4 regions of the Pectobacterium punjabense genome follow, and region 3 is predicted to be linked to each of the others. Evidence: predicted binding sites of a transcription regulator. Region 3 holds the regulator's gene; each other region holds the start of a gene.
The links. The regulator PurR, encoded in region 3, represses purine synthesis genes. The targets are predictions, from matches to a motif close to CANGCAAACGTTTGCNTG.
Positions count from the first base shown of each region.

Region 1 (7,342 bases), 1.3 Mb from region 3:
ACCTGATCCAGTTCTTCTTACGTCGTGATTTTGCCCAGACCGGCGTGCCGGATGTTGGCACCATCATGCTGTTCAGCGGCGTCGCTGGGAATGATATGCCGGGGATTATCCGTGATGTGACTGAAGAGTCTGTCACGGTGGATTTCAACCATCCTTTATCCGGTCAGGCGATTACCTTCGATCTTGAAGTGCTGGACATCGATCCCGTACAACAGGAGGCATCACATGCAGATTCTGCTGGCTAATCCACGCGGCTTCTGTGCCGGTGTCGATCGTGCTATCAGCATAGTGGAACGTGCGCTGGAGCTTTTTGGTACGCCGATCTACGTTCGTCATGAAGTGGTACATAATCGCTATGTGGTTAATGGCTTACGCGAACGCGGCGCGATCTTTATTGAGCAGATCGAAGATGTGCCGGATGGTGCGATTCTGATTTTTTCGGCACATGGTGTTTCGCAAGCGGTACGTAATGAAGCCAAAAACCGCGACCTGACGGTATTCGATGCGACCTGTCCTTTGGTAACCAAGGTGCATATGGAAGTTGCCAGGGCCAGTAAGAAAGGCGTAGAAGCCATTCTGATCGGGCATGCTGGGCACCCCGAGGTTGAGGGAACGATGGGGCAGTACAGCAATGCGGATGGCGGCATGTATCTGGTCGAGTCCCCTGAGGATGTCTGGCAGTTACGCGTAAAAGATGAAACTAATCTGTGTTTTATGACGCAAACCACGCTTTCTGTTGATGATACCTATGCGGTAATTGATGCGTTGCGCGAGCGTTTCCCGCAGATTGTGGGCCCGCGTAAAGATGATATCTGTTATGCAACGACCAATCGTCAGGAAGCGGTTCGTCATTTGTCGGATAAAGCGGATGTTGTTTTTGTTGTGGGGTCTAAAAACTCCTCAAACTCCAACCGCCTTGCTGAATTGGCTCAAAGAGCCGGGAAAGCAGCTTATCTGATTGATGCAGCCGAAGATATCCAGGAATCATGGGTAACGGGCGTTGCGCAGGTTGGCGTCACCGCAGGGGCATCGGCACCGGATATTTTGGTTCAACAGGTGATTCAGCGCCTGAAAGAATTAGGCGGCAAGGTTGCGGTTGAAATGCAAGGGCGTGAAGAAAACATCGTCTTTGAAGTACCGAAAGAGCTGCGCGTTGAAGTTAAACAGATCGATTAGTCTGTTTCTGCGATAGGGCTTCGGCTCTATCGCTGTTATTCCCGTCTCTATCTCTCCTTGTATTCATTCATGAAAGTGTTAATGCATAAAAATGAATTTTTATGCGTTATCACGTATGGTTTATTTCTGAACGTTTCTGCTTGTCTTCAAACGCTTTAAGGCTTTTCATCGCTTTCAGATGCGATTCTGCTGGCTGTAGCTAGACAGTTTTGCTGATTTTCTGCGGCTTCAAACAGTATTTTCTAATCTGGCGGTAAATCCGCTGGCGATAGTGCGCAGCGCCCGTTAACCTGATGTTATTTTTATGTCGTCAGGATCAAAAAGAGAGAGGCATTATGAAAGATTCATCCATCCGTATTGCGGTGGTTGGTGCGGGCGGCCGTATGGGGCGTCAGCTAATTCAGGCTGTTGAGCAAATGGACGGTGTGGTACTGGGCGCGGCACTCGAACGTTCTGGCTCGTCCCTGATCGGAAGTGATGCTGGTGAGCTGGCAGGGCTGGGTAAAAACGGTATCACCGTGAATGAAAACCTGGATGCCGTGCAGAATGATTTCGATATTTTGATCGACTTCACCCGACCAGAAGGGACGCTCGCGCATCTGGCATTTTGCCGTCAGCATCGTAAGGGCATGATTATTGGGACAACCGGCTTTGATGACGCAGGTAAGGCGGCGATTAAGCTGGCTGCACAGGATATCGGGATTGTGTTTGCGGCGAACTTCAGCGTTGGCGTCAATGTCATGCTGAAACTGCTGGAAAAAGCAGCCAAGGTCATGGGCGACTATACTGACATCGAAATCATTGAAGCACATCACCGCCACAAAGTGGATGCGCCGTCTGGCACCGCGTTGGCGATGGGCGAAGCGATTGCTGATGCGCTGGGACGCGATCTGAAGTCCTGCGCCGTTTACGCGCGTGAAGGTCATACGGGAGAACGCGATCCTAAAAGCATTGGTTTTGCTACCGTGCGGGCGGGTGACATTGTCGGTGAGCATACGGCGATGTTTGCTGATATTGGTGAGCGCGTTGAGATTACCCACAAGGCTTCTAGCCGTATGACATTTGCTAATGGTGCCGTAAGAGCGGCTATTTGGATTGGTGCGAAGGAATCTGGTCTTTTTGATATGAGAGATGTGCTTTCTTTGGATGATTTGTAGTACTTTATTTTTTTTATAAAAAAATATCTTTATGAAAAAGGTGGGTTTTTTTGTTCTCACCTTTATTTTCATGTTTTTGGTTTGTTTTTGTTGTTATCACCGGTTTTTATTTGGGTTTTATTCTCTTTTTTCGTGATGGTTTACCTTCCCCACTGCCTAAATGTCCTTTGCTGGTGATTTGTTACCCTGATTTTAACAAAATTGTCTCGCAACCGTTTACCTGTCTAAGTTGATACGGCTTTTTACGTCAGTGGGCGGTTATTTATTTCGGAAAGCATAAAAATAAGAGAAAAAAAGCGGTTTGGGTAGACAATTGGGAAGACCATCATTAAAATGCGCCCAATTTGCCAAAAATTGGCCTTACAGGTAGTTTTTGCATTGATTTAGTGGCTCGAATCTGAATTAATATGCAAATAACGTGATTGTTTATTCCTTGGAGGGTGTTTTGATTAAGTCAGCGCTATTGGTTCTGGAAGACGGAACCCAATTCCACGGTCGGGCCATTGGGGCAGAAGGATCGGCAGTGGGGGAAGTGGTCTTCAATACGTCGATGACCGGTTATCAAGAAATCCTTACTGATCCTTCCTATTCCCGCCAGATTGTCACTCTCACTTATCCCCATATCGGTAATGTCGGCGCTAATGCCAACGATGAAGAATCCCCCTCTGTACAGGCTCAAGGTCTGGTTATTCGCGATTTACCTCTGATTGCCAGCAACTACCGTAGTGAAGGAAGCCTGTCTGAATACCTCAAACGCAACAACATCGTTGCCATCGCCGACATCGACACCCGTAAACTGACCCGTCTGCTGCGTGAAAAAGGCGCACAGAATGGCTGCATCATCGCGGGCGATGCACCGGATGCTGCCGTCGCACTGGAGAAAGCGAAAGCCTTTCCAGGGCTGAAGGGGATGGATCTGGCAAAAGAAGTGACGACGACGGAAAGCTACAGCTGGTTACAGGGAAGCTGGACGCTGGAAGGCGAATTGCCTGCGGCGAAAAACGAGAGTGAGTTGCCTTACCACGTAGTGGCTTATGATTATGGCGTGAAACGCAACATTTTACGTATGCTAGTAGATCGCGGTTGTCGCCTGACGGTTGTTCCGGCGCAAACGTCTGCTTCAGACGTACTGAAGCTTAATCCAGACGGTATTTTCCTCTCTAACGGCCCGGGCGACCCGGAACCGTGTGACTATGCGATTCGCGCGATCAAAACCTTCCTGGAAACGGATATTCCGGTGTTCGGTATCTGCCTTGGTCACCAACTGCTGGCATTGGCGAGCGGTGCGAAGACCATCAAAATGAAGCTGGGTCACCACGGCGGCAACCATCCAGTAAAAGATCTGGATAACAACTGTGTGATGATCACCGCACAGAACCACGGCTTTGCGGTGGATGAAAATAACCTGCCGGACACGCTGCGCGTCACGCATAAATCCTTGTTTGACCACACGGTTCAGGGAATTCACCGTACTGACAAACCGGCGTTTAGCTTCCAGGGGCATCCAGAAGCCAGCCCTGGCCCGCACGATGCCGCGCCGCTGTTCGACCACTTTATTGACTTGATTCAGACTTACCGTTCTTCAGCTAAATAATCAGGAGCGAGAAAATGCCAAAACGTACAGATATTAAAAGCATCCTGATTCTGGGCGCAGGCCCGATTGTTATCGGCCAGGCGTGTGAGTTTGACTACTCGGGTGCACAGGCGTGTAAAGCGCTACGTGAAGAGGGTTACCGCGTTATTCTGGTGAACTCCAACCCAGCAACCATTATGACCGACCCTGAAATGGCCGATGCAACTTACATCGAGCCAATTCACTGGGAAGTGGTGCGTAAAATTATTGAAAAAGAGCGTCCAGACGCGGTGCTGCCGACGATGGGCGGCCAGACCGCGCTGAACTGTGCGCTGGAGCTGGAACGCCAGGGTGTGCTGGCCGAGTTCGGCGTCACCATGATTGGTGCAACGGCAGACGCGATTGATAAAGCAGAAGATCGCCGCCGTTTCGACGTCGCGATGAAGAAAATCGGTCTGGACACGGCGCGTTCTGGTATTGCACATAATATGGAAGAAGCGCTGGCTGTCGCGGCTGACGTCGGCTTCCCGTGCATTATTCGTCCTTCCTTTACGATGGGCGGCACCGGTGGCGGCATCGCTTACAACCGCGAAGAGTTCGAAGAGATCTGTGAACGTGGGCTGGATCTTTCGCCAACCAAAGAGCTGCTGATCGATGAATCGCTGATTGGTTGGAAAGAGTATGAGATGGAAGTGGTGCGTGATAAGAACGACAACTGCATCATCGTCTGCTCCATCGAAAACTTTGATGCGATGGGTATCCACACCGGTGACTCCATCACCGTTGCACCAGCGCAAACGCTGACCGATAAAGAATATCAAATCATGCGTAACGCCTCGATGGCGGTACTGCGTGAAATCGGTGTAGAAACGGGTGGCTCCAACGTTCAGTTCTCGGTAAACCCGAAAACGGGTCGCCTGATCGTGATCGAAATGAACCCACGCGTATCACGTTCTTCCGCGCTGGCGTCTAAAGCAACGGGCTTCCCGATCGCGAAAATCGCGGCCAAGTTGGCTGTAGGCTACACGCTCGATGAGCTGATGAATGACATCACGGGTGGTCGTACGCCAGCGTCCTTCGAACCTGCTATCGACTACGTTGTGACCAAGATTCCGCGCTTCAACTTCGAAAAATTCGCGGGTGCCAACGATCGTCTGACCACGCAGATGAAATCTGTGGGTGAAGTGATGGCGATTGGTCGCACGCAGCAGGAATCCTTGCAGAAAGCGCTGCGTGGCCTGGAAGTGGGCGCAACGGGCTTCGATCCGAAAGTGGATCTAGACGATCCAGAAGCGCTGACCAAAATCCGCCGCGAGCTGAAAGATGCCGGTGCCGAGCGTATCTGGTACATCGCCGATGCCTTCCGCGCGGGGATGTCCGTCGATGGCGTGTTTAACCTGACCAACGTCGATCGCTGGTTCCTGGTGCAGATTGAAGAGCTGGTTCGTTTGGAAGAGCAGGTTGCAGAGAAAGGCGCTACCGCGCTGGATGCAGAATTCCTGCGCACGCTGAAGCGTAAAGGCTTTGCCGATGCGCGTCTGGCGAAGCTGGCTGGCGTGGCAGAAAGCGAAATTCGCAAGCTGCGCGATAAATTCGACCTGCATCCGGTCTATAAGCGCGTCGACACCTGTGCGGCAGAATTCGCCACCGATACGGCTTACATGTACTCCACGTATGAAGAAGAATGTGAAGCCAATCCGACTCAGGATCGTGACAAAATCATGGTGCTGGGCGGCGGACCTAACCGTATCGGTCAGGGAATTGAATTTGACTACTGCTGCGTCCACGCTTCTCTGGCGCTGCGTGAAGATGGTTATGAAACCATCATGGTCAACTGTAACCCTGAAACCGTTTCAACAGACTACGATACGTCTGACCGCTTGTACTTCGAGCCGGTAACGTTTGAAGATGTGCTGGAAATCGTCCGTATCGAGAAGCCAAAAGGCGTTATCGTGCAATACGGTGGCCAGACGCCGCTGAAACTGGCGCGTGCGCTGGAAGCCGCTGGTGTGCCGGTTATCGGCACCAGCCCGGACGCGATTGACCGTGCAGAAGACCGTGAACGTTTCCAACAGGCTGTGAATCGTCTGGGGCTGAAACAGCCCGCTAACGCCACGGTCGCGACCATTGAGCAGGCGGTAGAAAAAGCGCGTGGTATCGGCTACCCGCTGGTTGTTCGTCCTTCTTATGTTCTGGGCGGCCGTGCGATGGAAATCGTGTATGACGAAATCGACCTGCGTCGCTACTTCCAAAACGCGGTGAGCGTATCCAATGATGCGCCGGTTCTGTTAGACCGCTTCCTTGACGATGCTATCGAAGTGGACGTCGATGCCATTTGCGACGGCGAACGTGTACTGATTGGCGGCATTATGGAACACATCGAGCAGGCAGGGGTTCACTCCGGTGACTCGGCTTGTTCACTACCGGCTTACACGTTAAGCAAAGAGATTCAGGACGTGATGCGTCAGCAGGTTGAGAAGCTGGCGTTTGAACTTTGTGTTCGCGGTCTGATGAACGTGCAGTTCGCGGTGAAGGATAACGAAGTTTATCTGATTGAAGTGAACCCACGTGCAGCGCGTACGGTACCATTCGTCTCGAAAGCGACGGGCGTTCCGTTGGCGAAAGTCGCGGCACGCGTGATGGCAGGCAAAACGCTGGCTGAGCAGGGCGTCACCAAAGAAATCATCCCGCCTTACTACTCAGTGAAAGAAGTGGTGCTGCCATTCAACAAATTCCCTGGCGTTGACCCGATTCTGGGGCCAGAAATGCGTTCAACCGGTGAAGTGATGGGCGTTGGCCGCACGTTTGCTGAAGCGTTTGCCAAGGCGATGCTGGGCAGCAATTCGCACATGAAGAAAACCGGACGTGCGCTGCTGTCGGTACGTGAGGGCGATAAAGCCCGTGTGGTGGATCTGGCGGCCAAACTGCTGAAACACGGCTTTGAGCTGGATGCGACACACGGTACGGCGATTGAGCTGGGTGAAGCGGGCATTAATCCACGTCTGGTGAACAAGGTGCACGAAGGTCGTCCGCACATTCAGGACCGCATCAAGAACGGCGAGTATACTTACATCGTCAACACCACAGCAGGACGTCAGGCGATTGAGGACTCCAAGCTGATTCGCCGCAGTGCGCTGCAATACAAGGTGCATTACGACACGACGCTGAACGGCGGTTTCGCTACCGCGATGTCGTTGACGGCAGATCCGACGGAGAAGGTGACTTCCGTGCAGGAAATGCATGCGATGATTAAAGGTTGATTGGCCGGCTTCGGTAGGCAATAAACCGATGATGAAAGCCAGCGTTGGTAACAGCGCTGGCTTTTTTGTATTTTTATTTAGCCTGAAACCCTCTTTCCAGCCACTCTGTTTTAAGGCCGGTATTGAACAGGTTTTCTATGCCTGAAATCAGGGTGAGATGATGTCCAGAACGCAGC
Region 1 covers NZ_CP038498.1:4,031,824-4,039,165, reverse strand. The annotation lists gene fkpB (FKBP-type peptidyl-prolyl cis-trans isomerase) at 1-245, shown strand, start outside; gene ispH (4-hydroxy-3-methylbut-2-enyl diphosphate reductase) at 226-1,176, shown strand; gene dapB (4-hydroxy-tetrahydrodipicolinate reductase) at 1,512-2,333, shown strand; gene carA (glutamine-hydrolyzing carbamoyl-phosphate synthase small subunit) at 2,779-3,927, shown strand; gene carB (carbamoyl-phosphate synthase large subunit) at 3,942-7,166, shown strand; gene E2566_RS18285 (helix-turn-helix transcriptional regulator) at 7,327-7,342, shown strand, end outside.
Region 1: the regulator PurR is predicted to act here: its motif matches at 2,539-2,556, upstream of carA (glutamine-hydrolyzing carbamoyl-phosphate synthase small subunit).

Region 2 (7,342 bases), 2.0 Mb from region 3:
ATCTCTTCTCGCCACGGGACAGAAGGTTGAGCACCTCGGCGAGTTACTGCAATCGCAGCCGCAGCATGAGCGAACTTCACAGCAGAAGACATTGGCCGGTTTTCCAGCAAGGCGGTAACCAACGCACCATTAAAGGTGTCTCCAGCGGCAATAGTATCCACAGCTTTTACGCGATACCCCGGAATACGCTGCCCTTGACCACTTTCACTTAGCCATACGCCACGGCTACCCAATGTGATAAGAACCGTCTCGATACCTTTATCGTGCAGAACCCGTGCTGCGCGAGCGGCGTCCTCTTCTGTCTCAATCGTAATTCCTGTCAGGAACTGTGCTTCGGTTTCATTCGGCGTGATCATATTGACCAGCGATAACAGTTCATCAGGCAGTTCACGAGCAGGAGCCGGGTTGAGAATCACTTTAGTCTGGTGTTCATGTGCCAGTTTAGCTGCCTCAATAACCGTTGCCAACGGCGATTCAAGCTGCATAAGCAATGCAGAAGCATCAATAATGTGTTGCCCATGATGATGAAGATAATCAGGCGTCACCGCTGCATTCGCGCCAGCGTTAATTGCGATCATGTTCTCAGCTTCAGCGTTAACAAAAATCAGCGCAACGCCCGTTGTTTCCCCGGAGATAGCCTCAACGGCAGAAACATCAATATTGTCCTTGGAGAGCTGCTGACAAATGCGAGCGCCGATATCATCTTCTCCGACGCAGGCAATAAAGGCGATATCCGCACCACTTCGGCCAGCGGCAACGGCCTGATTAGCGCCTTTCCCGCCGAAAGCGACACTATATTGTTCACCGATCACCGTTTCGCCCGGGCGGGGAAATTGCTCAAGATTGAGAATATGGTCAGCGTTAATACTGCCCAGCACCACCAGCTTACCCGTTTTCATTATGTCGAATCCCGCTACGTTAATAATGCGCCACCACAAACGGGTGGCGCGAGCCCTGCTTTATTCTTTACTTATTTAGCGACCAGCTTCAGGTCAACTGGAATGATGGCCTGCGTTTTTTCACCTTTCAGCACTTTCGCAGCCGTTTCGATGCCGATTACACCGATCTGGTCTGGACGCTGAGCCACCGTTGCTGCCAGCTTGCCTGACTCAACGGCTTTCACACCATCTTGGGTACCGTCAAAGCCCACAACCAGCACATCTGTCTTGCCTGCGGTTTGTAATGCACGCAGTGCACCTAACGCCATTTCATCGTTCTGAGCAAATACCGCCTGAACGTCAGGGTGTGCGGTCAGCAGGTTCTGCATCACGTTCAACCCTTTAGTACGATCGAAATCAGCAGGTTGGCTTGCCAGCATAGCGAATTTATTTTTCTCAGCAGATTTCATGAAACCCGCCCCACGCTCACGCGCAGCAGAGGTTCCTGCGATCCCTTCCAACTGAATCACCTTGGCACCTTCACCCAATTTCTTGGCAATGAAATCACCGGCAACTTTACCGCCGAAAGCGTTATCAGAAGCAACGTGGCTTACGACTTCACCACTGCTAGCGACACGGTCCAGCGTAATGACCGGGATTTTTGCCTGATTAGCCATTTTAATCGCATTGCCTACTGCATCAGAGTCAGTCGGGTTGATCAGCAATACTTTGGTGCCACGGACCGTTAAATCCTGAACGTTAGCCAGTTCTTTCGCAGGGTTATTCTGAGAATCCAGCACAATCAACTCATAGCCCAGTTTGTCAGCTTCTTTCTGCGCCCCCTCTTTCATAGAAACAAAGAACGGGTTATTCAGCGTAGAAACCACCAGAGCAACCGTATCTTTGGCCAAGGCATTAGCACTGACAGTCGCGCTCAGCGCAACAGCGGAAACCAGAGTAGCCAGCTTTTTCATATTCATAACTCAATTCCTGTGTGAATGAAGGTTATTTACTGCTTTTGTTATCTACCAGAACCGCCAGCAAAATGACGACTGCTTTGACAATCATTTGGTAGTAAGAAGAAACACCTAATAAATTCAGTCCATTGTTGAGGAAACCAAGGATAAGTGCGCCGATCAACGTGCCAACAATACGCCCCTTGCCTCCTGCCAGACTGGTGCCGCCCAATACCACTGCTGCAATGGCATCCAGTTCATACCCTGTACCCGCTGTAGGCTGTGCAGAGGATAAACGTGCAACTTCAATAATTCCCGCCAGGGCAGACAGCAGCCCGCACAGGGAATAGACAATAATCTTGATTTTATCAACGCTGATACCGGATAAGCGGGTTGCGGATTCATTACCACCCAGCGCATAGATATAACGCCCCAGGCGCGTATGGTGCAGCATGTACCAGGTCGCGGCGAAGACGATAGCCATGATCCAGATTGGCGTCGGAATCCCCAACGGACGACCGATACCGAACCAGCCAAAAGCATCTGCCACGTCGGAAAAACCCGTATTAACCGGGCTACCGTTGGTATAAACCATTGTCACGCCGCGCAGTAACAACATCATGACCAGCGTAGCGATAAATGCCTGCACTTTGCCTTTAGAAACAATGATACCCGTGCCTGCGCCAATCAGTGCCCCCAGTGCCAGCGCACCAAATACTGCCACCAGCGCATTCACTTCAAGCCCAACAATGGAAGCCGCGACGGCACCAGTCAGCGCCAACAGTGAGCCCACCGACAAGTCGATTCCCGAGGTCAAAATCACCAGCGTCATACCGACAGCCATAATGGCGTTTACCGATGTCTGCTGGAGAATATTGAACAGGTTATTCAAGGTGAAAAAGTTAGGGCTCATGGCGGAAACAACCGCAATCAGGATCAGGAGCGCGATCAGCGATTTTTGCTCCAGTAACCACTCTTTGCTGAACCAGCGTTTTGCCGCGATAGATTGAGAACTCATGTCTGACTTACTCCTGCTTTGCGCCGTATTGCTTACCAACGGCCGCAGCCATCAGTGCTTCCTGGGTTGCTTGCTCAATCGGGAAATCACCGCTTAAGCGCCCTTCATGCATCACAATGATGCGATCGCTCATTCCCAAGACTTCGGGCATTTCGGATGACACCAATATGATGCTCAACCCTTCTTCTTTGAATTGATTGATTAGCTGATAAATTTCTTTCTTCGCCCCCACATCAACGCCACGCGTTGGCTCATCAAGGATCAAGACATTCGGGCGCGTCATCAGGCCACGGGCAATCGCCACTTTTTGCTGATTACCACCGGAAAGCAGGCCGATAGGCTGCGTCATAGAAGGCGTTTTAACGTTGAACAAGCGAATAAAGTCAGCGACCGCCAACTGTTCTTCGGCGTGTTTGAGACGACCACCAGCATGGCTGAAATAGCGCAGTGCGGTTAACGACATGTTTTCTTTTACCGACATGCCCAGCACCAGACCATCTCGCTTGCGATCTTCAGAGATATAAACGATGCCGTTGGCTAAACCATCCTGCGGTTTACGGGTCACCACGTCACGGCCATCAAGCGTCACATTGCCGCCAGTACGTGGTAGCGCACCGTAGAGAATCTTCATCAGTTCAGTTCGACCCGCGCCCATCAGCCCTGCGACACCCAGGATTTCACCTTTCCGTACCGTAAAGCTAACGTTGTCTACGCCAGGTCCAGACAGGTTCTGCACCTTAAGGCGAACCTCTCCCGGCGCTTTATTTGAGCGTGGGTACTGATCTTCCAGCTTGCGCCCTACCATCATTTCAATCAGCGTATCTTCCTGTAAGTCGCTTACCGGACACTCGCCGATAAACTGACCATCGCGGAAAACGGTAATGTCATCGCAGATTTCGAAGATTTCTTTCAAACGGTGGGAAATATAAACGATGCCACATCCCTGAGATTGCAGCTCTTTGATCACACTGAATAACGAAGCGGTTTCGGTATCGGTCAGGGCATCGGTGGGTTCATCCATAATGATGACTTTCGATTCAAAGCTCAGTACTTTGGCAATTTCCACCATTTGCTGATCGCCAATCGATAAATCCCCCACCATACGGCGACTGTCATAGCGCAAATTAAGGCGTTTCAGCAGTTTATCGGCTTCAGCATACATCTTGTTCCAATCAATTCGCCCGAAACGGTTGGTAAACTCACGACCGAGGAAGATATTCTCGGCAATCGTGAGCTGGGGAATCAGGTTAAGCTCCTGATGGATAATACCGATACCTGCTTCCTGAGACGCTTTCGGCCCGTTGAAATCCACCTCTTGCCCCAGAAAATGGATGCTGCCGGCATCTTTACGATAAATCCCGGTCAGGACTTTCATCATGGTGGACTTGCCCGCACCGTTCTCGCCCACCAACGCCATCACTTTTCCCGGGTAGACATTGAGTGCCGCACCGGAAAGCGCTTTAACGCCCGGAAAAGATTTCGTGATGCCTTGCAGTTGCAGTAAAGGTTGCATTGATACCTCAGAACGTTACGCCAGCACAAAGGATGACATTGGCATACGGTGAACACTCTCCGCTGCGAATGATGGCCCGGCTTTTGCCGCTTTGGGTTTTAAATTCTTCATGGCTGACATAGTGCAATGCAATTGAGTTTCCCTGGTGTTGTTCAAGTTGCTTCAATTGATCGAGTAACGCGTCATGGACCGCGGGGTTCTTTTCAATCATCTCTTCCGCCAGAATAGCGGCCTCGACCTGCATTTCACTGGTGACAACATTAACCACCTGCAAAAACGTTGGCACATTGTGCGTCAACGCCAGATCGATACGGGTCGTCGTTTCTGGAATCGGTAAACCAGCATCACCAACAACAAGGCTATCGGTGTGCCCCAGCCGAGCAATCACGGAAGAAATATCTGAATTCAATAATGCTGCTTTTTTCATCTCTCACCCCACCAGCGAAACGTTTCGCTGATAATATTCTAGAAAAAGAAGAGAGAAAGGCAATGAAGAAATAAAAAAAATGTGATCACTATCGAAACGTTTCGCTAACAAAAAATAAAGACAACATAATGTGGTTATCTACCCTAGATAATTCAGGTTTCAGGAAGATGGCAAAGGAAGGTATCTCGATGAGCTTAACCAAGCCGATCGCTTGTGTGAATAAATGCTGGCAACGTGAAAAATGACGGACGTAGATAGTTGATAAATAGAGAGATGGCGGGAAATAGCCCGCCATTCGACAATTGAAGATAACAGATTAGAGTTTACGGATCTGCTTCACATCCAGCTCGACTGAATTGAAGTCTTTATCCAACTCACCCTGGATTTCCACTTTATCCGTGGGCGAAATCATCTGACCATTCCAACGCTTGTGATCGATTTCAACTTCTATCGTGCCCGTCGCATCGCGGAACAGATAGTTCTCATCACCAATCCGTTTTTCAATATTGCCACTCAGCGTAACCCAACTGTCGTCACGCAGATCTTTAGCCTTAGCTACCGTGGTGAGGGTGTTCTGTGAATCGATGAATCCCCCTTTATGTGTGCCAACCGCAGGCGTTTCCGGGTTAACGAAACCACCGCCGCTTTGTGCAGCAAATACGGGTGCAGAAACCAGAGCGGTAATGGCGAATAACGCAGCTGCTTTTTTCATATTTTACCTTCCTTATTTTGCCTGTCGTTTCGCAGTCAACCTGCGGGAGTAATCGGTCTTCGAGAAGGATTAAAACAAACCGTTCTTAACAGAATCTTAAGGAGTCATCCTTTGCATTTTTATTTTTTTATCTTGCCGAAATCGCCCGATTTCAGCGATTTGTCCTGTACACATCACCCCACGATTTCGTATAAAACCGGGAAAGGCGTAAATACGACAGCGGTACATTCCCTGCGAGGCGGCCATGAGAATATTGTTAATTGAAGACGATCGCCTGATCGGTGATGGTCTAAAAGCAGGGTTGACCAAACTGGGCTTTAGTATTGACTGGTTTACGGAAGGTAAAGCGGGTGCTGCCGCATTAAAGGCCGCCCCTTATGATGCGGTGGTGCTCGATCTCAGCCTGCCGGGTATGGATGGGATGGATATCCTACGCCAATGGCGTCAGGCTGGACATGATGAACCGGTGTTGATTCTGACCGCCCGCGATGCGCTGGAACAACGCGTGGAAGGGTTGCAACAGGGTGCCGATGATTATTTATGTAAGCCCTTTGCACTAACGGAAGTCGCCGCTCGCCTACAGGCACTGATTCGCCGCCGTCACGGTCAGCTCCAACCCACATTAACGCACGGCTCAGTTTCCCTTGAGCCAGGCTCTCGGAGCGTCACGCTTAACAACGCGCCTCTCATATTAAAATCCCGCGAACTGGCGCTGCTGGAACTATTTTTGCTCAATCCCAACCGCGTACTCACACGTGTGCAGTTAGAAGAAAAGCTCTACGGGTGGGATGATGATGTCTCTAGCAACGCGGTCGAAGTGCATATCCACCACCTGCGCAAAAAACTGGGCAGCGGGTTTATCCGTACCGTACATGGCATTGGCTATATTCTGGGGGACGCACCATGAACCGACTCAGCCTGCGTTTACGCCTGGTTGCGGGTTTTACGCTGTTGACAGTGATGTGCTGGGGCGTAGCCAGTCTGCTTTCGTGGTCTCAAACGCGCCATAACATCAATGAACTCTTTGATACCCAGCAAATGTTGTTTGCCAAACGTCTGGCCACCATGAATCCCGATGAATTGCGAATCCAATCAACTTCTCTGCCCAAGACCAAAAGTCTGGTACATAAAGACCGAGGTAAACAGGATGATGATGCACTGGCCTTCGCCATGTTTACCCACGATGGGAAAATGGTGTTGAACGACGGTGAGAACGGCAAAGATTTCATTTTTGACTATAAGCACAACGGCTTCACCGACGGCAAACTGCGCGATGATAACGACACATGGCGCATCGTCTGGCTGACGACGGAGGATAATCGTTATGTGATTGCGGTGGGTCAGGAATGGGAATACCGTCAGGATATGGCGTTGGATATTGTAAAAACCAACCTGATGCCCTGGCTGTTTGCGCTACCGATCATGCTGGCGCTGCTGTTCTGGCTGGTAACACGCGAACTCTCGCCGCTAAAACAAATTGCCGCTGAGCTTCAGCAGCGTTCCCCCGATGACAGCACCCCGCTGGCAACGCAGCACATCCCGCAAGAAGTTCGCCCGCTGATTAACGCATTAAACCATCTGTTTTCCCGTATCAGCGACATGCTGGTTCGGGAACGCCGTTTTACCTCCGATGCCGCTCACGAACTGCGTAGCCCGCTAGCGGCGCTGAAAGTTCAAACCGAAGTCGCACAGTTAGCGCATGACGATGAGGCCATGCGTCGCCATGCATTAATGAATCTGGATAAAGGTATCGATCGCGCCACCCGGCTGGTAGATCAGCTCCTGACGCTGTCGCGACTGGATGCCGAATCGTCTCCCGAAGGGATGCACCCCGTCCA
Region 2 covers NZ_CP038498.1:4,722,981-4,730,322, forward strand. The annotation lists gene rbsK (ribokinase) at 1-899, opposite strand, end outside; gene rbsB (ribose ABC transporter substrate-binding protein RbsB) at 971-1,858, opposite strand; gene rbsC (ribose ABC transporter permease) at 1,884-2,852, opposite strand; gene rbsA (ribose ABC transporter ATP-binding protein RbsA) at 2,860-4,365, opposite strand; gene rbsD (D-ribose pyranase) at 4,373-4,792, opposite strand; gene E2566_RS21385 (YgiW/YdeI family stress tolerance OB fold protein) at 5,109-5,504, opposite strand; gene qseB (quorum sensing response regulator transcription factor QseB) at 5,749-6,411, shown strand; gene qseC (quorum sensing histidine kinase QseC) at 6,408-7,342, shown strand, end outside.
Region 2: the regulator PurR is predicted to act here: its motif matches at 4,805-4,822, upstream of rbsD (D-ribose pyranase).

Region 3 (7,342 bases):
TGATGAGATCGGTGGACATGTGATGTCGGGCCACATTATGTGTACGGCGGAAGTGGTCAAGATTCAGGTTTCAGAGAACAACCATCAAATTTGGTTCCGTCTGGCAGATGAAGCGCTGATGAAATACGTGCTGCATAAAGGTTTTGTCGGGATTGACGGTATCAGCCTGACGGTGGGCGAGGTGACCCGCGGGCGCTTCTGTGTGCATTTAATTCCAGAAACGCTGAACCGCACAACGTTGGGGCTGAAGCGTTTGGGCAATCGCATCAATATTGAGATCGACCCGCAAACACAGGCCGTGGTGGATACCGTCGAGCGCGTGTTAGCCAGTAAACAGGTGAACGACCTCGGTAAAGAAGAGTAATGCTGCATTCCCTATTTTTTGTAAACCGGACGAGCAACATCGTCCGGTTTTTTCTTTTCTGTTAGCGAGAAACACGCAACCCGCCGTCTATTCCATCCCTGCTGAAGACGATCTGCCAGAGCTGAAGCTCTCTTGCTCTGAATGCTCCGGCACACGCATTCAAATAGTAGCTGAACATCCGACGAAAACGTTCAGAGTAGTGTGTGGCAAGCTGCGGCCATCCTTGTTGAAAGCGCGTATGCCATGCCATTAATGTGCGATCGTAATCAACACCGAAATTGTGCCAATCTTCCATCACCATGTCAGGCTCACTCGCCTGCGCAATGTGCACAACGGATGGAATGCAGCCGTTGGGGAAGATGTATTTATGAATCCAGGGATCGAGGCGTGAATCGGTTGAATTAGCACCGATAGTATGCAGCAGGAACAGCCCATTGGGCTTTAGGCTGCGGCGTACAATACGAAAGTAGTTATCATAGTTGCGTGGCCCTACGTGTTCAAACATACCTACTGACACCGCGCGGTCAAAGTGCCGATCGAGATCGCGGTAATCCTGTAGTTTGATGATGACATCCAGTCCCAGGCAGCGCTGTTGTGCCAGCGTCTGCTGTTTTCGGGAAATGGTGATACCGTAAACGGAAACCCCGTAGCGACGCGCCGCGAACTCAGCAAGCCCGCCCCAGCCACAGCCGATATCCAGCAGTGTCATGCCGGGTTTAAGCTGGAGTTTTTCACAAATCATCGTGAGTTTATCTTCCTGCGCGTGTTCCAGCGTTTGTGCCTGTTTCCAGTAGGCACAGGAATATTGCATGTAAGGGTCCAACATGAGGGAAAAAAGGTCATTACCCAGATCGTAATGCAATTCGCCGACGACTCGAGAGCGTCGGCGGGATTGCAAATTCGTGATGCGGGCAGTGGCGATTCGCATAAGATCGTGCAAACGGCGAGGGAGTGTGTCCTTTAGCCCTGCACGTAGGACAAGATGGAAAAACATATCCAGCCGTTCACACTCCCACCATCCGTCCATATAGCTCTCCCCTAATCCCAGCGAACCTTCCCGCAAGACGCGTTTAAAAAAACCAGGGTGGTTAACGCAGATATCAAAAGGGCGAGTGCCGTTAATAGTGATACCCGCCGTATTCAACCTGTCTTGCATGATTTTCAACCAGGGCGTGGTATGGCTATGCTGCTCTTTCGCATAAGGTGTACCCATCATGTCTCCTAAATTTTTCACGTGTGAAAGTATGGAAAAACATACCTGGACAGCACTTACCGCAGATGATGTACCAGCTGTCACCAGAGAAAAAGGAAGAAGAAATGCGCTAATAAGCAGGTAGTTAATGCGCTTATAGGCAAGAAGAACGCGTATCCGCTTACGTGCGGCTATCGCTATTCTGGGTTTTATCAGTGAAAGTGAAACGCAGTTTTCAGTTTAAATCTGCTTCAGCCAGCACACAAGGAAATTGGCTGAAGCAGACAAGGAAAGCGGGTGGGAATAAGAAAAATCGGTCTATGTTGAGTCGCCGAGGTTAGCGGCGGTAATCGAGGAACGGGCCGTCGGCAACTGAGCGACGTTCAATCAGCGTTGGGTGCACTTCAATGACGTGTGCATCTTCCCGCTTACTGGTAATGCGATCCAGCAGCATCGCGAAAGCGGACTGTCCCAGACGCTCCTTTGGCTGGTGGATGGTGGTCAGCGCAGGCGTAAAGAAACGCGCGTGGCGCACGTTGTCATAACCGATCACCGAAATATCCTGTGGCACGCGCAAACCCAGTTCGTCAGCCGCACAAATAGCACCCATTGCCATGATATCGCCGCCGCAGAATACGGCCGTTGGCCGCTGTTTCTGTGCGAGGATCTGATGCATGGCTTTGTAGCCGGATTCCGGTTCGAAATCGCCCCGCACGACCCATTCGTCGCGTACGGTAATGTCGGCTTCTTTTAAGGCTTTTAAAAAGCCAAGGTAGCGCCCGTTACCCGTGTTGCGCTCTTGTATTCCGGGGATGGCACCAATATCCCGATGGCCGCGTTCAATCAGATAGCGGCCTGCCATATAGCCGCCCTCAAAGGCGTTATCGATGATGGTATCGGTGAAATCGCTGTGCATTTGGCCCCAGTCCATGACGACCATGGGAATGCTGCGATAATCTTCCAGCATGCCCAATAACTCTGGCGGGTACTCGGCACACATCACAAGCAGACCGTCGACGCGTTTTTGCGCCAGCATCGAGAGATAAGCGCGTTGTTTGCCGATATCGTTATGAGAATTACACAGTACCAGCGTGTAGCCTTTGGCATAACAGCTGTTTTCGACCGCTTCAATGATCTCGGCGAAATAGGGCGCTTCGCTGGATGTAGCCAGCAAGCCGATAGATTTGGTGTGATTAACTTTGAGGCTGCGGGCGACGGCGCTAGGCGAATAGTGCAATTCCTTGATTGCTGCCCTGACGGCTGCCTTAGTCTCTTCGGCGACGAAACGTGTTTTATTGATCACGTGCGATACGGTTGTGGTGGAAACGCCAGCACGTTTTGCCACATCTTTAATCGTTGCCATCTAAAAATGACTCCTGAACTTACCTGTTACAGACGTAAGTATATTGTTAATCGTTTGCCTACGTTTAAAGTTCTTCTTCTAAGCTAAAAAACAGGATTTCAGAAGGAGAATGCCGAATGTTATACCGAAGGGATCTGGCTTGACGTTTTTCGACTGGCACGCAGCGCTTTCATAAACAGCGGATTGTGTCCGATTTATCATGAAAGTGAAAGGGCTAATTTATACTATTAGTGATGCATCCGTCGGAGATTTTTCGCTAGAATTATGAAAGAATCGTAATAACCCTATTATTTGTAGCTTTAACTGTCTACGTGGGTTCGGCTGTGAATGATGGTGTCTTTTTTTTCAGATGAAGTTTCAGATGAAATTTGTTTGCTAATAAGGAGTGGTTTATGGATACAGATCTGAAGATGTCTTTGCTGACAACGGTTGGCTCGTTGGCTGTGATCATCGCGTTTAGTTTCATTGCGGTGTTGAACTAACCTTCAGTGCTTTTTGCGCAGGTTAGGTATTCAGACAGGTTTATTGCACAAAACGTGTCTGAATACGCTTCTGTTCGGCGTGCTATCGCTTAACGAATGGTCTGTGGCGTCACCACGCGACGCGCCCCAACATAGTGCTCCTGCCAATAATCTTCACTTAGCTTGCTGATACGAATATCTGAACCTGTACGCGGTGACTGGATAAATTTGCCTTCCCCCAGATACACCCCGACGTGATCGGCAGCCCCACGATTGTTGATGCGGAAAAAGACCAGGTCGCCACTTTCCAGCTCACTCTTTTTAATCGGCGCGGCATCACGCAGATGGTACATTTCGTTCGCGGTACGAGGGATTTGGATCTTAACGACGTCTTTATAGGCGTAATAGACCAGCCCGCTACAGTCGAAACCAGTAAAAGGAGACGATCCGCCCCAGTGGTAAGGTTTACCGATCTGGCTCATCAGTTTATTCATTGCGGTCGTTTTGGCGTGTTGATAGCGTTTTTTATGCGCTGCGCTCAGTGTCATGCCCTTTTCTGTGGGCGCTGGATTTTTATCCACTTTTCCTTTGAGTGCTGTCTTCTTCAGCCCGGTTTTGACTCTGGCCTGTGCAATGGTCTGCCTGTCGTCTTCAGGCTTCAGCTTTTTAAGGTTTTTTTTCACTAGCGCAGGTGTGCTGCTTTGCGTCCGGGATGGCTTCTTTTCTACCGGTTTGTTAGCCGTACGGGGTTTGGATTTATTGCTGACGGTGGCAGGTTCTGGCTTTTTGCTTTTGATTGGCGCTGGTGACTTAGCATTACCCTTTGTTTGACGGCTTTTCTTATTCGTTTCTTCAACGGCGCTTTTCTTCGGCGTAGAATGCGGGGTATGCGGCGCAGCCTGAACGACGTTCAGGGATAGGTTACTGAAAAATAATATAAAAAGAGTAATAAATAAGCGCATAATAAAAGTGACCGAACATAATCCTTAACTCGCTCAATCCGCACAGTATTCCTGAAAACGGCGTCATAAAAAAGTGGGCATGGCCGCTTTATTCATACAGAATAGTGAAAAAACGTTAATAGTTGTTTTTTCGTCTGATTTATCAGCGTTTTCTGGCGTTGATTTCATCAATGATGAATAATCAGTAGAAAAATAACCCTACAAAAAATGGCGTTTTTTTGTGGCTATTGGCATCGGTACAATATCATTGAGTCAATGTCGCTGTCGTAACACTTTGACGGCGACTCATGGCTAGCGTTTTGGACGTTAGCCATCCTATAGGTTTAAGGAAGCAAGAAGATGACGACACCGACAATTGAAAAAATTCAGCGCCAAATTGCTGAAAACCCGATTCTGCTGTACATGAAAGGTTCCCCAAAATTGCCAAGCTGCGGTTTTTCTGCACAGACCGTCCAGGCATTGTCTTCATGTGGCGAACGTTTTGCTTATGTTGATATTTTACAGAACCCGGATATTCGAGCTGAACTGCCGAAATACGCGAACTGGCCGACATTCCCACAGCTGTGGGTGGATGGGGAACTGGTTGGCGGTTGTGATATCGTGGTTGAAATGTTTCAGCGTGGCGAACTGCAACAGCTGATCAAAGAAACGGCTGATAAATACAAAGCGCAGCAGGCCGATCAGGAGTAATGTTGCACCACACGCAATAACAATCTCAGTACGGTTATGATGCGAGCGTGAATATTCCCAGCGGGTGCTATGGCACCCGTTTTTTTACGATTAGCTTTCGCGTTTTCTTAGTCTTCGGCTGATGTATCTTCGAGAGAGCTTTCTTCCAGCGCAAGCGGCCATCCTCCCAGACGTTTCCAGCGGTTAACCAACTCACAGAACAATAACGCGGTCTGATTGGTGTCATACAGCGCGGAGTGCGCCTGGCTGGAATCAAACGCAATGCCAGCGGTAATACAGGCTTTAGCCAGAACCGTTTGGCCTAAAACCAGTCCGCTAAGGGCGGCGGTATCGAATGTGGCGAAAGGATGGAACGGGTTACGTTTCAGGCTACAACGATCCGCTGCCGCTGCCATAAAGCTGTGATCGAAGGTGGCATTATGTGCCACGATAATCGCACGGTTACAGCCCTGATCTTTAATCCCTTTACGCACGACTTTGAAAATTTCGTGCAGCGCATCGTATTCGCTCACCGCACCACGTAGCGGGTTGGTGGGGTCAATGCCGTTGAACGCCAGTGCCGCAGGTTCCAGAATCGCGCCTTCGAATGGCTCAATGTGAAAATGTAGCGTTTCATCTGGCTGTAACCAACCGTCTTGATCCATTTTTAATGTTACTGCTGCGACTTCCAGCAAGGCATCAGTTTTCGCATTAAATCCGGCAGTCTCAACATCAATCACTACTGGATAAAACCCACGAAAACGGCCGCTCAGGGCGTTCAGATCACTTTTATCAGCCATTTGTCTCTTAATTGTCAGCAAAACGCAGCGCGCATTATGGCAAATTTTGGCCGGAGATGCAGCATGCCCGTTACCTTTCAACCGGTGGCGGTAGCAGAAGAAGGGGGAGAACAGGTGCCGATGCAGCACCTGTAGAATGCGGAGTATTAGTGACCGATGCCGTTGCCAGCATGGGCGTTTTCGATCAATTCGATTTTATAACCGTCTGGATCTTCGATGAATGCGATAACGGTCGTACCGCCTTTGACCGGACCCGCTTCACGCGTCACATTACCGCCAGCTTTACGGATACGCTCACAGGTTGCGGCAACATCGTCAACGCCCAACGCGATATGGCCATAGGCGTTGCCCAGATCGTAGCTGTCGACGCCCCAGTTGTAGGTCAGCTCGATAACTGCACCCTCGCTCTCTTCGGTATAACCGACGAAAGCCAGTGTGTATTTGTATTCGGTATTCTCGCTGGTGCGGAGTACGCGCATTCCCAGAATCTGGGTATAGAAATCGATAGAACGTTGTAAATCGCCAACACGTAGCATGGTATGAAGTAAACGCATAATGCCCTCGTTAAAAAGTGCAACAAAAGGGAAGTATAGCGTTGTGGCTCTGGTGAGTCCAAGCTGTTGGGATGGTGCTAAAAATGCGACACTAAATGCGACACTATGGTGAGGTTTGTGTTAAAACGTACCAACAGGAGGGGGGTAATGGCGTAGTCAGGGGATTTTAGGCCGCCTGACGCATAAAAAAATCGTCAGTGATTACAATGGTTATCTAATTATTTTCATTGTGACGGTCTGTTTGGGCTTGCCAGCAGTAAAGAACAGGGCTTCAATAAATAGAGTTGTAGCGGGAGGTGGTGTGCCAGAGCAACTTGAACTCTTTGTTGTCCCTAATCCATGCCGTGGTATTTGTCAGGCGGGTGATGGCGGATATTGTCGCGGTTGCTTTCGCAGTCGTAACGAACGCTTTAGCTGGGGCCAAATGAGTGATGCTCAGAAACAGGATGTACTGCGTTTGTGTCGGCAAAGAATGAAACGGTCACAGCGTTCAGAGAAAACCGATACACCAGCAGAATCCCATCAGCCATCGTTGTTTTAAGTCATTTTGTCTTAGACGATCTATTTACGTGAAATTTTGTTTAAGCAACGCAGGAGCGTTCGATTGAATAAAATAAGCCAAAGATCATTTTTAAAAGACTTTTATTTGATAGAATCATGTTCAGGAAAGGTTCTATTTTTTTACGATAGTAATATCGTTTTTTATTCTTATAAATCAGAATTGATTGCAATCCAGGGATATAACTTAGCGTGCTAACAATAAGGAGAGGTGATGGAATTGCCATTAGGATCTGATTTAGCTCGTCTGGTGCGCGTGTGGCGTGCGCTGGTCGATCACCGATTAAAACCACTTGAGCTGACTCAAACGCATTGGGTCACGTTGCATAACATATACCACTTACCCCCCGGCCAGTCGCAGATTCAATTGGCCAAAGCAATTGGTATTGAGCAACCCTCATTAGTTCGAACACTGGATC
Region 3 covers NZ_CP038498.1:2,723,607-2,730,948, reverse strand. The annotation lists gene E2566_RS12290 (riboflavin synthase subunit alpha) at 1-364, shown strand, start outside; gene cfa (cyclopropane fatty acyl phospholipid synthase) at 426-1,577, opposite strand; gene purR (HTH-type transcriptional repressor PurR) at 1,894-2,919, opposite strand; gene cydH (cytochrome bd-I oxidase subunit CydH) at 3,312-3,401, shown strand; gene E2566_RS12270 (C40 family peptidase) at 3,491-4,342, opposite strand; gene E2566_RS12265 (Grx4 family monothiol glutaredoxin) at 4,682-5,032, shown strand; gene rnt (ribonuclease T) at 5,140-5,811, opposite strand; gene gloA (lactoylglutathione lyase) at 5,958-6,365, opposite strand; gene E2566_RS12250 (DUF1289 domain-containing protein) at 6,667-6,906, shown strand; gene slyA (transcriptional regulator SlyA) at 7,138-7,342, shown strand, end outside.

Region 4 (7,342 bases), 1.2 Mb from region 3:
GAATTCTTCTCTGCGAATGGCGCGGAGTCAATTGGTAATACCAATTTCAAAAACGTGACGCTAAAGTAACAAAGTATTCACCTTCTGTCCATAAGGACCTTGAGCTAAATCACCAATCCCACCAGATTTTAACAAATGCACGAGAAACATGCGGCAAAGTGATAGCCCGCCTGTGGTATTACCATTAATCCCCCCTGTCTATATTTTAACTTTTTTGAAACGTAAAGCAGGCGGTGCTGAACCGTTTAAATGCACAAATAATGAATTTTTATTCAAAAAATAAGGATTTTTATTCTTATAAAGATAGCGTGATTACCAGTAGCCCTCTATCGGGGTAAACACTATTTTTACAGCGGGGATAAACAGGCAATAAAAGGGAGTAAGCCAAAAGAGGTATCGCCTTTCAAATTCCCCACCTATTTCTCATCATCAGGGGTTCAATCGAAGAGAGATAAAAATTTTGATGTGACGATAGTTTTTAATTATCAGGCTATAAGAAATCAGTGCAATCTTGCGTACTTACCACTATTCTTTGGCAAACGGTAGAGAGTTTCTTAATTTAAGAAAAATCAATCCGTAAAAATAAAATTACACAAACGTACAGTCAATAATACGCAGCGTATTTTTTACTTGCACAGGCAGAGGGTTAAATTTGATGGATAATCAACAAACGGACGGCACGCTAAAGCGTGGTTTGAAAAACCGTCATATTCAGTTGATTGCCTTGGGTGGCGCGGTAGGTACTGGCCTCTTTCTTGGTATTGCACAAACAATCAAAATGGCCGGACCATCAGTCCTGTTAGGCTATGCGATTGGCGGACTGATCGCGTTTCTCATTATGCGCCAACTGGGCGAGATGGTGGTTGAAGAACCGGTAGCCGGATCGTTCAGCCACTTTGCTTATAAATATTGGGGCGATTTCGCGGGCTTTGCATCTGGATGGAACTACTGGGTACTGTATGTTCTGGTCGCCATGGCTGAGCTCAGTGCCGTAGGGATTTACGTCCAGTACTGGTGGCCAGATATTCCGACCTGGGTATCCGCCGCGGTATTCTTCCTACTGATTAACGCTATCAATCTGGCGAACGTCAAAGTCTACGGTGAGATGGAGTTCTGGTTTGCCATCATCAAAGTCGCTGCGATTATTGGCATGATCGTCTTCGGCGGCTGGCTGTTGATCAGCGGTACAGGTGGGCCGGAAGCCACCGTGACCAATCTGTGGGCGCAAGGCGGGTTCTTCCCGAATGGCGGGCTCGGTCTGGTGATGGCGATGGCCGTTATCATGTTCTCATTTGGCGGGCTGGAACTGGTGGGGATTACCGCGGCAGAAGCAGATGACCCAGAGAAAAGTATTCCACGCGCGACCAATCAGGTGATCTACCGTATTCTGATTTTCTATATCGGTTCACTTGCTATCCTGCTGTCACTTTATCCGTGGGGAAAAGTTGTAGAAGGCGGTAGCCCGTTCGTCATGATCTTCCATGAACTGAACAGCAACGTCGTAGCTACGGTACTGAACATCGTGGTATTGACCGCAGCACTGTCGGTTTACAACAGCTGTGTTTATTGCAACAGCCGCATGCTGTTCGGGTTAGCAAAACAGGGTAATGGCCCGAAAGTGCTGGAGACCGTCGATAGCCGTGGCGTACCGGTTGTCGCAATCGGTATTTCCGCACTGGCGACAGCACTCTGCGTGCTGATTAACTACCTTATTCCCGGCAAAGCATTCGAGCTATTAATGGCGTTGGTCGTGTCTGCTCTCGTGATTAACTGGGCGATGATCAGTCTGGCACACCTGAAGTTCCGTGCACAGAAGGACAAAGAAGGTACGGTGACCAAGTTTAAAGCGTTGCTGTATCCGCTGGGTAACTACCTCTGCCTGCTGTTCCTGGCGGGGATATTGGTCATCATGTTCCTGACGCCGGGCATTCAGATTTCCGTCATGCTGATCCCGGTCTGGCTGGTTATTCTGGGCGTGGGCTACTTCATCAAAAAGAAAAATCAGCTTAAGTAAACCTCTGCCTTAACCACATTTTCTCGATTCAATGGCCGACCTTGTCGGCCATTATTTTTCCTACCAACGCCCAACAAACATCAGACCAGCGCACCGTATATCGTCAGAAGCGCGACAACCACCACCAGCACCAGCGTCACTTTTTTCGCCAGCGTCACGGCGGCTTTGGGCGTTTCTACGGGCTCGCTATGGGATTCACGCGCCAGAGAAAATTGAGCCAACTGAGTTAACACCCAATATTGCGAACTGCGAGAGTCCCCTAGCGATGCGAACCAGGCAGGCAACGCTTTTTCACCATGTCCCAGCAACGCGTAAGCCGCACCAGCCAAACGAGCGGGAATCCAGTCGAGCCAATGCAACAAACGATCGACACCAGACTGCGCACGTTCCAGCGGCGTGTTATGCCGAGCAAGCCAGGTTTGTCTGGCGCGCAAAAACGCATACCCCACGAGTGCAACCGGCCCGTATGGTCCTGCGGCAACGAACCAAAACAGCGGAGCCAGATAAAACCGGAAATTTATCCATAGCAATGCATTTTGCAGCTCTTTTAGCTGCTCGCTTTCACCAGCACCAACGGGTAAACCGTGAATCAACGCCAGTTCCGCCGCCATTTCCCGGCTGGCATCCGCCTCGCCGCGCTGTGCGGCCTGCAAATAACGTCGATAGTGTTGGCGAATCTCACCCGCACCAATGCACATCAGGCTGATAACAATCCACAGCAAAAGAGAAATCAGGCCAAACAGAATGCCACTCGTTAGCCACAGCAGTCCCACCACAATTCCCATGCTGCATAACGTCAGGAACAGCGTTTGAAATAAAGAGGGAGAGGGAACGTGTCGGAATACAACGTCAAGCCGATGATCGATCTGCCAATGCTCCCCCTGTTTGAACAACCGTTCCCATGCCAGCGTAAGCAACAGTGTAAACAGCGTCATTGATCGAGACTCCCTTTGTTTTCTTTCCAGTTTTCTTGTAGCAGACGATGATAGCCGTCCCAGTCAAATGCCGGACCGGGATCGGTTTTACGGCCCGGAGCAATGTCGCTATGTCCGGTAATTCGAGACGGTGTAATAGGATAAGCCCGCATTAATAGGCGTGTAATCATAACCAGTGAGTGATACTGCTCCATGGTAAAAGGCAGCGTATCCGTACCTTCCAATTCAATACCAATAGAGAAATCATTACAGCGTTCACGACCTTCAAACACCGAAACACCGGCATGCCAGGCGCGCTGATCGAAAGACACATACTGCGTGGTTTGCCCATCGCGACGAATAAGGCAATGTGCCGCGACGCGTAAATGGGAAATATCGGCGAAATAAGGATGCGCAGTGGGGTCCAATGTCGCCGTAAACAGCTGGTCAATATACGGACCGCCAAACTCACCGGGCGGTAGGCTGATATTGTGAATCACCAGTAAGGAAGGCACCTCGTTATTCGGGCGACCATCATAATGCGGCGAAGGCGTGTGTGTAATGTCGGATAACCAGCCATTTTCCAAAAGCATCGGCGATAACCTCGCATCGTATCGTTTGCCGGCTGAATCAAGCGAAAAATCAATTGGAGCTAAAAGTCCTCGGCTCCAAGATACCATGTTTCACGTCATCCTATCTATCCAACTGGATATCAATAGATTTTACCGTTCGTTTTGTGATGTTTTAGCCATTTTCCTGCCTTTTTCGACTTTCACATCTTTTTTAGCAAGATAAAATCCCAATCTCATTGTGTGATTAAAGTCACATTACAAATGTAATAACACAATAAAAGGCAATCGTTTTCGTGCATTGCGTCTATTTTTACTTAAAATGCATGGCAAAATTATCTCCTGATTTTTTTTGATATTACCAAAATTTATTTTGCGGTCTTACGCTCGGCGTAAATAACGTCTAACACTATGGTACTTAACATGAAAAACACTTTCGCCGCAGGCACCTTGCTCGCACTGTCATGCTCAATGCCAGCTCTTGCCGACAGCAATAGCAATAAAGCTGAATACCTCTCCGACTGGTGGCACCAAAGCGTTAACGTCGTCGGCAGCGCCCATACGCGTTTCGGACCGCAACTGAACAGCACGACCTACCTGGAATATGAAGCATTTGCGCGTAAAGACTGGTTCGATTTCTACGGTTACGCCGATGCGCCTAAATTTTTTGGTGGCGATCCCGACAGCCGTGGCATTTGGGACAAAGGCTCCCCACTGTTTGTCGAGATCGAACCACGCTTCTCGATTGATAAACTGACGGGAGCTGACCTGAGCTTTGGTCCGTTTAAAGAGTGGTACATCGCCAATAACGTTATTTACGATCAGGGGCGCAACAGCGGTTCACGCCAAAGCACCTGGTACATGGGGTTAGGTACCGATATTGATACCGGTACCGACCTGTCGCTATCACTGAACGGTTATGCCAAATACCAATGGCAGAACTACGGCGCAGCGAACGAAAATGAGTGGGACGGCTACCGCGTAAAAGTGAAATACTCCTACCCGCTGGGCTCTCTGATGGGCGGTAACATCTCGTATATCAGCTTCACCAATTTTGATTTCGGTTCAGAACTACGTGATAAATCGAATTCAAGCCGCACTAACAACTCCATTGCCTCCAGTCATATTCTGGCACTGGGTTACGACCACTGGCACTACTCTTTCGTCGCACGCTATTTCCACAACGGTGGCCAATGGGCTGATGGCACAGAGCTCAATTTCGGCAAAGGTCCGTTTGAAGTGAAATCTACCGGTTGGGGCTATTACCTGGTCGTCGGTTACAACTTCTAAAATGACATCTCCTTTCCGGCGACCACGCATGTTCGCCGGAAAGTTAAAGAAAGTAATGCATTGAATTACAAAGGCTATTCATTCTGGATGTCCTGATATAAACAAGGTAGCATAGACCTCCGAATCCCCCTTCGGAGTTTTGTCATGTCAACGCGTCGCTACAGTCAGGAACAACGCCAGCAAGCCTTGCTCGCTCGTATTTCACAAGATATCCCCGCCAGCGTGCAACTGGCACTGCGTGAAGATTTAGGTGGCATCGTCGATGCTAATCAAGACATTACCGCTCTGCTGTTACCCGACAACGAGACCGTCAGCGCGCGTATTATCACGCGCGAAGCAGGCATATTCTGCGGTACGCGCTGGCTTGAAGAAGTCTTTTCTCAATTGGGCGACACGACAACGATCGTTTGGCACGTCGCCGATGGCGAGGCTATCACCCCCAATCAAACGCTGTGTGAGATCACGGGGCCTGCTAAACAGCTTCTGACCGGTGAGCGCACAGCGCTGAATTTCCTGCAAACGCTGTCCGGCGTCGCAACCGAAGTCAGCCGCTATGTTGCCGTCTTGCAGGGAACGCGCACTCGACTGCTGGATACCCGCAAGACGCTGCCGGGGCTGAGAACCGCACTGAAATACGCCGTATCATGCGGCGGTGGAGATAACCATCGTCTTGGCCTATCCGATGCCTTCCTGATTAAGGAAAACCATATCATCGCCGCTGGCTCAATCAAAAATGCGGTAGAAAAAGCACAGGCTTTGCGCAACGATGTTCCGGTAGAAGTTGAAGTCGAATCACTGAATGAGTTGCAGCAGGCGCTAGAGGCTGGTGCCGATATCATTATGCTGGATAATTTTAGTCTGGATAATATTCGGGAAGCGGTTGGCTTGGCACAAGGCCGTGCACTACTGGAAATATCCGGCAATGTCACGCTCGACACGCTACGTGGCTATGCAGAAACCGGCGTCGATTATATCTCGGTGGGCGCATTAACCAAGCACGTACAGGCACTGGATTTATCCATGCGCTTTATCTAATCGCTCCTCTATTTCTATCGGCGAGGTGCTATTTCGCACCTCGTTCACCTCTCTACATATCATTCTCTCGTACACCATCGTAACAACACAAACTACGAATCCCGCGCGGACTTCCTGTCCCAACAGCGTGAAAATTGCGTCTCTGCTCGCAAAAAACTTTCAATCCTCTGCAAGTCGCTAAAAACATGTCGTAGCGCCTTCCTGTTTCACATTTTCCTGCTCGTCAGCCTTCGCTCCCTTTCCTATGCTGCCGCCATCCGTATGGGTTTATGTACCGCAATATTTATGTGCCACAAAATTTATATGCAACAACAGGGAAATCAACATGACAACACAACAAGGATTCACACTGATTGAGCTGATGATCGTGATTGCGATCATTGCTATCCTCAGCGCCATTGGCGTCCCCGCCTATCAAGGTTATCTGCAAAAGGCGGCGCTCACAGACATGCTACAAACGATGGTGTCTTATAAAACGCCAGTCGATCTCTGCGGCCTGGAAAATGCGGCGTTTACGGCCTGCAACGCAGGTAATCAGGGAATTCCTGGTAGCAAATCTTCACGCTATGTCAGCGCCGTTAGCGTCGCCCAAGGGGTGATTACGCTCACTGGGCAATCTACTCTGCAAGGGCTACGCGTTATTCTGACGCCAACGTGGGATACCGAAACTGGTGCTTCACACTGGACGAAAAACTGTGCCACAGATAACGGCGCAGAGAGCCTGCAAGCCGCCTGTCAGGACGTTTTCCGTTTTGATAATACGGCGGGTTAATCATGACAGATTCGTCCTTCTCCTCCGAGCATACGCTCAGCGAGTTACAGACGCTGTGCCGGCGTTATCAGGCATTATTGCTCAGCATTGATGAACAAACGCTGTCGGTAGCCGTCACGACCTCCCCTTCGGCGGAAATGATTTCCGCACTGCGTTTTGCCAGCAATCGCCGCATTATGGTGGAACAGTGGCCGCAGGCCAGAATGGAACAACAGCTTAACCCCGTGAACGCCGTTGCCGAGCCAGTAGAAACCTACCATGCCAGTATTCATCACGCCAACGTAGGGCCGCAGGATCATGATGACGATTCCCCTGTTGCGCAATTTATCCATCAAACGCTACGCCTCGCCGTTCAGCGCCGCGCTTCTGATATCCACTTTGAGCCACAGCTAGACAGCTACCGTGTGCGGCTACGCATTGATGGTGTATTACAGGTAATATCCGCACCACCTCCAGAGCTGATAAGCCGAATTACCGCACGGCTAAAAATCATGGGTAAGTTGAATATCGCCGAACGACGGTTGCCGCAGGATGGTCAATTCAGCCTAACGTTGGATCAACAGCCCTACTCGTTACGTATCGCCACCCTCCCCGTGCAGCAGGGGGAAAAAGTCGTATTGCGTATTTTACAAACGCACCAACAGGAGTTGGCGCTGGACAAACTCGGTCTTGGCGAAAAAGCATTGCAGCAGGTTATCAGTGTGCTGAACGCCTCACAGGGAATGCTGCTAGTCACTGGTCCTACAGG
Region 4 covers NZ_CP038498.1:3,945,168-3,952,509, forward strand. The annotation lists gene E2566_RS17905 (amino acid permease) at 656-2,014, shown strand; gene ampE (beta-lactamase regulator AmpE) at 2,095-2,949, opposite strand; gene ampD (1,6-anhydro-N-acetylmuramyl-L-alanine amidase AmpD) at 2,946-3,521, opposite strand; gene E2566_RS17920 (nucleoside-specific channel-forming protein Tsx) at 3,921-4,787, shown strand; gene nadC (carboxylating nicotinate-nucleotide diphosphorylase) at 4,932-5,822, shown strand; gene ppdD (prepilin peptidase-dependent pilin) at 6,148-6,594, shown strand; gene gspE (type II secretion system protein GspE) at 6,597-7,342, shown strand, end outside.
Region 4: the regulator PurR is predicted to act here: its motif matches at 3,779-3,796, upstream of E2566_RS17920 (nucleoside-specific channel-forming protein Tsx).